2 regions of the Arthrobacter sp. KN11-1C genome follow, and region 2 is predicted to be linked to the other one. Evidence: predicted binding sites of a transcription regulator. Region 2 holds the regulator's gene; the other holds the start of a gene.
The links. Region 2 encodes LexA, which represses DNA repair genes until DNA is damaged. Its sites were predicted from a motif close to TCGAACANNTGTTCGA; they were not measured.

Region 1 (3,416 bases), 1.6 Mb from region 2:
GTGTAGCTTTCCTCCAAATAGCCTCCGTCATAGGCGTCGGCAACCGCGGCAGATCGCAACAAGCATGGTGACAAGCAGTAAACCTGAGGTTGCATCAGTGAGGTCATTGGCAAGCTAACGTCCGCTTGCGGTCGAAGTGCTTTTGGACATAAGGGCCTCCCAAGTTTGGGTAGGTGACGTGCGATGCGGCGCCGCAGCTTGCGGCTATCCGGGAGTGCGTGGCTGCGAAGAGTTCCCTCTCGGCGGCGGCCCCGGCGAGCTAGCATCATGCGATGACCCTACGATTTCGCCTTCAGCTGCCGATTCCTTGTCCTGAGCATCAACCAGATGCCAGCGGCGAAGACGAGGGAAAGGACTGCAATCGGCATAAGCAGCGGCAGCGCGAAGATGTTGCCGACCGCTGCCCCTATTCCGGCGATGGTTCCGACAACGACTCCGATGAGGACCAGCACAAGGGACCTTCTTCTCCAGGCCCTGCCATCACGATCGGTGAGGTCCGATAGCTTGGATTGAGCGGTGCTTTCCGGTTCATATAGCTGGGCAACGAACCCACTAACCAGGACTGGGAATATCGCCAGGTCCGGGTGGCCCCCCGGACGGTCAAGACCGGGTTGCGCGACCATGCTCAGGATGATTGTCACTAAGACGAGCCCGACGAGCGTGAAATATTTCCACCGCCGGCGGGTCAGCACAAGGCGCCCCGCTTTGGTCCTCCCGACCATGACCACGATCGCCAAAGCAAGCTGTCCGACGGCCGCGAGGATCGAAAGGATTTCCGAGCGTCGGGTCCCGGTCGCTAGTCGCTGGATACCAATAAAGGAACAGCGATGTGGCGGCGAGAGCGATGATCACCAGGCCACCCGCGATCCGGAGTGTCGCGTCCGTCTCTTTAGATGCCATGCGCTAAGTGGACTCGTCGGCTGTTCGGTTGTCAATAAGCGTAGGTGTGGCAGACTGCCCGGACTGTGCACGCTACTGCGCGGGTTCATACCTTGTAGCTTTTCCCTGATCCGGACCAGGAATGGGGGGCGTTCTTGGAGTGCGGCCCTTTATATCGAACCTTACGTGCGGCCAAGAGCGTTCCCATTGTTCACCACGGCGGGTATAGGACGGCAAGGGATCCGCGATGCGCGGAGGATGCAACATGGTGGTGAAGGCGCGCTGTCGGTGCTCGGCGCTAAACTTAGAAATCGAATATATATTCGAAAAGAGCGTGTTGTGCGCGGGCCAGGTTGGAAGTCGCATGGTATATGCGACGATGCCGCGGGCAAGTGGCGAGCTGCGCGCGCCTTCGGGCTTGATCGCGAGGAATAGCGCCAATATGAATAACGCCACTTACCGACATAAGCCCGCGGTGATGCGCCGCATGCAGGAAATCGCCCACATCGATGTCAACTGCTTCTACGCCTCGGCAGAGCGGATCTTCGATCCTTCCCTCGAAGGCAAACCGCTGATCGTCCTGTCCAACAACGACGGCTGCGCCGTGACACGCTCCGACGAGGCCAAGAAGCTCGGGATCGTGCTGGGTGAGCCGTGGTTCAAGCTCGCCCCCCGGGCCAAGGAATGGGGGCTCGTGGCGAGGTCCAGCAACTACGAGCTCTATGGCAGCATTTCCGCCAGGGTGATGGAGCTCCTGGCCCGGTACTCTGCCTGGCAGGAGGTCTACAGCATCGATGAGTGCTTTCTGGGCGTCAAAGGCTCCGGAGAGGATCTGCTGGCCCTGGGACGAGCCATGAAGGACGCCTGCCGGACCCACATCGGGGTGCCCGTCTGCGTGGGCATCGCCCCCACGAAGACCCTGGCTAAGCTCAGCAACAAATGGGCCAAACACAACCCCGTTTTCGAGGGGGTGTGCCGGTGGGAATCCGTGCCGGCGGCCGAGCGCGAAGCGCTCATGTCCCGCCTATCCGTGAGTGAGATCTGGGGCGTGGCCACCAGGCTCACGAAACGCCTGGCAGGGATGGGGATCTACTCGATCCTTGACCTTTCCAAGGCAAACCCCGTGGCGATCCGGGACAAGTTCTCGGTGGTGATGATGCGCACCGTCCTCGAGCTGCAGGGCACCCCCTGCATTCCCATGGAAGAAGAACGGATAGGCCGGGACCAGCTGATCTTCCCCCGGTCCTTCTCCAAACCAATCACGACCGCTGCCGACCTGCGCCAGGTCATGAGCGTGTACGCGCAACAGGCCAGCGCCCGCCTGGCCAAACACGACCTTCAAGCCAAAGTGCTCACCGCCTTCGCCGGCACCTCCTACTACAGCCCCGGCGACACGTCCTACCCCTCCGCGTGCGTCGCACTGCCCATGCCCACCGCAGACCCGGTAATCCTCACCAAAGCCGCCCACGCCCTCATCCCCCGGATCAACGACGGCGTGAAATACGTCCGCGCCGGAATCATGGTCACCGACCTGCGCCCCAGCGGGAACCAAAAACCGTTGGAGTTGTTCGAAAACGTCCACGAGGAACGCGGCATCGGCCCACTCCTGGAACAAGTGGCTGGCAAATACGGCCGCGGCTCCATCGGGCTCGGGCACGCCGGCATCAAGGGCGGCCCGGACTGGACCATGAAACGAGACATGCTCTCACCCAGGTACACCACTCACTGGGACGAACTGCCCCTTGTCAAAGCCGCCTGAACCCCCAGCTGCCCTGCATCACCGTCTCAAGCAGCCCTTCCCGGATACAGCCGCCGTGTAGAACACCGGGGAGTAGCACCTTGGCCAGTGTTCATGCCACCCTTCCGATCAGACAATTGCGCGTACGGACGTGACATCTGGCAGTTATAGAAAGTTATAGGCGGCTATATGAAAATCCCCATAACCGCCTATAACTTTCTATAACTCGGCATATCGGTGGTCTTGACCCTCCGAAACCCTGTGCTGAGAGTTTGGTTTGTAGCCCCGTGCAGTCCTCCGACGCGCCCGCTGCGGGCTTCCATCCAGATGCGCATCCCGCAGAGGGCGCGTCTCCGGTGACGCGAATCCCTTGGCTGTTACGGAGCTTTCGGAGATGATGAACCCATCGGACTGAGAGGGGTGAGGCAATGTCTAATGCGGACCTGGAGGCCAGAGCCTCCAGGGAGGAAGCCATTCGACGGATACACGGCGATATCCTTGCGGCCCAACTCCGAGTTGCCTTGGACGAGGTCCGGGGACGACAGACGCCGGAGGCGGTAGTCCGACTTGCGCAGCTAACGCCCCCGAAGCTTCCATCACCATTCGACACTTTGAGGACTCCGGAAGGGAAGCTGCGGACAGATCCAGCGTCACGGAAAGAAATGGCTCTGCACGTGCGCCGCAACATTCTCGCCGCGCAGTTAAGGGTGGCTTTGGACAAGGAACGGGGTCGGGTGACCCCCGAAGCCGTGAAGCGATTGGCCCAGATGGAGCTGCCAACATTGGAATAGTTCCCTCA
Region 2 (3,416 bases):
GCGTGAAGCCCATGCGGGTCAACTCGCTGACAATGCGATCGCGCTGGACCTTGATGTCTTCGACGTCGGCCATGAGGGCTTCGCGGTGCCGGAGGGCGGCCAGCGCAGTCGCCTGGGTGATGGCGGAGAGGTGATACGGAAGGCGGACCAGGCGGATCGCGTCGGCGACCTCGGGGGCAGCGGCCATATAGCCGATACGTGCACCGGCCAGGGCGAAGGCCTTGCTCATGGTCCGGGAGACGATCAGGCGCTCCCGGCCAGGGAGGAGTGTCAGCGCGCTTGGCGTGTTGTCATGGGCGAACTCGTGGTACGCCTCGTCAACGATCACCACTGTCTGGCTTGCTTCGCCTGCCTCGTACACGGCTTCGACAACATCCAGGCCAAGCCCGGTGCCGGTGGGGTTGTTCGGCGAGCAAAGGAACACGACGTTCGGTTTGAGTTCGCGTACCTGCGCGGCGGCCGAGGCTGCATCGAGTCCGTAGTCATCGCCGCGAACACCCGCAATATAGGCGGTGTCGGTGCCGCTGGCCAGCAGGGGGTACATGGAGTACGTGGGAGGGAATCCGAGCGCGGACCGCCCGGGGCCACCGAAAACCTGGAGGATCTGCTGCAGCACTTCATTGGAACCGTTGGCCGCCCAGATGTTCTCGGCAGTGAGCTCGTGGCCAAGGTATTCCGCCAAGGCCTCGCGGAGTTCGGTGAACTCCCGGTCCGGATAGCGGTTCAGTCCGGTCGCGGCTGCCGCCACCGCTTCGGTGATGGCCGCCTGGACATCGGCCGGTACGCCATGCGTATTCTCGTTGACGTTGAGCAAAATCGGGACATCAAGCTGCGGCGCGCCGTACGGGGTCAGGCCGCGGAGGTTGGTCCGGAGGGGAAGGCGGTCAAGTCGCTCAAGCTGCTCACTCACCATGACAGTTTAAGGTGCCGCGGCGGATGCCCTGAAACTGTGACGGCCCTGCGCCCCGCTCAGGCGGGCCGCAGCCCCGGACGAAAGTGCCCTCAGGTGGCAGGAATGAACAACTGCTGGCCAGGTACGATGCGCCCGTCCTGGAGGTTGTTCAGCTGGATAATCTCCGCAACGACATCGCGGGGATCCCGGGAAGGCGCTGCCTTCCCCGCAATCCCCCACAAGGATTCGCCCGTTTGGACCGTGACGCTCGTGCTGGACGTGGGCTGCAGCTCGGCGGCGGAATCAGCAGCCTTGGCCGGTGAATTCAGGAATCCGGCCAGGCTGAGCAGCGCTGCAACCGCGAGCATTGCCGGGAGGCCGAAGAAGATCATGCGCCCCCGGCGAGTCAGGCGAAGCCGGCCCGGTGCCGCACTGCGGCCTGGCGTGTGGGTGATGGTGATTGCGGACATGAGCTGAGCCCTTCTGAACAATGCCGCATTCCGGAATCTCTGGGTGCGGCTGCCAATTCTTGCCTTCAGTCAGTGCTTGCGAGGCGGTTGATCGTCCATGTCTTCGAACGATTCGAACGAACACCCGGATCCCGCGGCACTTTTATAGAACACATATTCGAACCTTGCTATGACATTTTTAGCACTTATCAACGAACGATGTCGAGACTCGCTAGAACAAATGTTTGATAAACGCCTGTGCCTGCCCTACGTTTGAGTGAAGGAACGAGCACTGAATCAGTGCAACAGGAGGGTCTGACATTTCAGGCCGACAGTCCCGGCAAGCGCCCCAGCGGCGGACGGGCGGAACGGAAGGGCGTTGGCGAACATGGCAGCGAAAGCCACTGGCAGCGGGTCGGCCTCAGCGCGGAGCCAGCAGCCGCAGAAGGCCCCCAAGAGCCTGACCGTCCGCCAGAAGAAAATCCTGGAGACCATCCAGCGTTCAGTGAACGATCATGGCTATCCGCCGTCGATGCGCGAAATCGGTGACACCGTTGGCTTGGCCAGCCTGTCCAGTGTCACGCACCAGTTGTCACAACTTGAGAAGCTCGGCTATCTGCGTCGCGATCCCAAGCGCCCGCGGGCGATGGAAGTCCTCATGCCATTGACCTTGGACGGCGGTTCGGTCATTCCCGGCGTCGAAGCTCCGGCGAAACTCCGCAGCGCGGGCGGCCTGGCCGTCACGGAGCTCGCGAGTGCCAGCGACACGGCCATGGTTCCCCTCGTGGGGCGCATTGCTGCCGGTGGACCCATCCTGGCCGACCAGACCGTTGAAGACGTCCTGCCGCTGCCCCGCCAGCTGGTAGGCCATGGCGAGCTCTTCATGCTGAAGGTCGCCGGTGATTCCATGATCGACGCCGCTATCTGCGATGGCGACTGGGTGGTGGTGCGGCGTCAAAACGACGCGCTCAACGGCGACATCGTGGCCGCGCTCCTGGACGACGAAGCCACCGTCAAGACCTTCCGTCAGCGCGACGGCCACACATGGCTGCTCCCCCAGAACACGCAGTACGAACCCATCCTGGGCGACCATGCCACCATCATGGGCAAGGTCGTCTCGGTGCTGCGCTCACTCTAGGACGCGCACTTCAAAACGAGGTAGCCGAGGACCCGCTCCCGGGACTGGGGCTTGTTTTCAGCTCCGGGCCAACAGGCTCCGGGATCGGAAACAAACGCCGGATTCGCCGGCCTCACTCCGCCACGTGCAGATGCGGTCCCCTCAGGCCGACTCGGCGTAGAGCCGCTCGAGCGCACCGCGTACCACTGAACGGTCCGTCGTGGGCCAGAAGGGCGGCAACGCTGCCCGGAGGAAGTTGCCGTAGCGTTCCGTCGAAAGCCGTGAATCCAGTACAGCCACCACGCCCTTGTCCCCCGTTGAACGGATGAGGCGGCCGGCTCCTTGGGCCAGCCGGATGGCCGCGTGCGTTGCGGACACCGCCATGAAACCGTTGCCCCCGGACTGGGCCACCGCGCGGGACCGTGCCGTCATCAGGGGATCGTCCGGACGAGGGAACGGGATCCGGTCGATGACTACCAGCCGGCAGGAACCGCCAGGAACGTCGACGCCCTGCCAAAGGGACATGGTGCCGAACAGGCACGTGTCCTCTTCTTCGGCAAACTGCCTGACCAACGCGGCCATGGTCGATTCGCCTTGGCACAGGATGTCCACGTCCAGGCGCGATCGCATCGCTTCCGCGGCGTCCTCCGCTGCACGTCGGGACGAAAACAGGCACAAGGCTCCGCCGTGGGACGCTTTGATGAGCTCTTCAAGTTCGTCGAGCGCCTCGGGCGAGGTGCCGCGCCCCGGCTTGGGCAAGTGCTTGGCGACGTACAACATGCCCTGCTTCGGATAGTCGAAGGGCGAGCCGACGTCCACGCCGGTCCAGCTCGGGGCGCCTTGGCCAGTCAGGCCAAGGCCGCCGGCAGTGGCCTCGAAGGCAGAGCCAATGGCCAAGGTGGCAGAGGTCAGTACCACGGTATGGCCTGCGAAGAGACCTTCCCGGAGGCGTCCGGCA

Region 1: ACSBOX_RS06100 (Y-family DNA polymerase) is a predicted target of LexA. The motif match lies at 1,191-1,206, and genes of this name have one in related genera.

Annotation. Positions count from the first base shown of each region.
Region 1 is NZ_CP197467.1:1,290,653-1,294,068, forward strand. Features, by position in the region: gene ACSBOX_RS06095 (hypothetical protein) at 279-452, opposite strand; gene ACSBOX_RS06100 (Y-family DNA polymerase) at 1,358-2,638, shown strand.
Region 2 is NZ_CP197467.1:2,906,473-2,909,888, forward strand. Features, by position in the region: gene ACSBOX_RS13590 (histidinol-phosphate transaminase) at 1-910, opposite strand, end outside; gene ACSBOX_RS13595 (LysM peptidoglycan-binding domain-containing protein) at 1,003-1,362, opposite strand; gene lexA (transcriptional repressor LexA) at 1,730-2,479, shown strand; gene ACSBOX_RS13605 (ATP-dependent DNA helicase) at 2,621-3,416, opposite strand, start outside.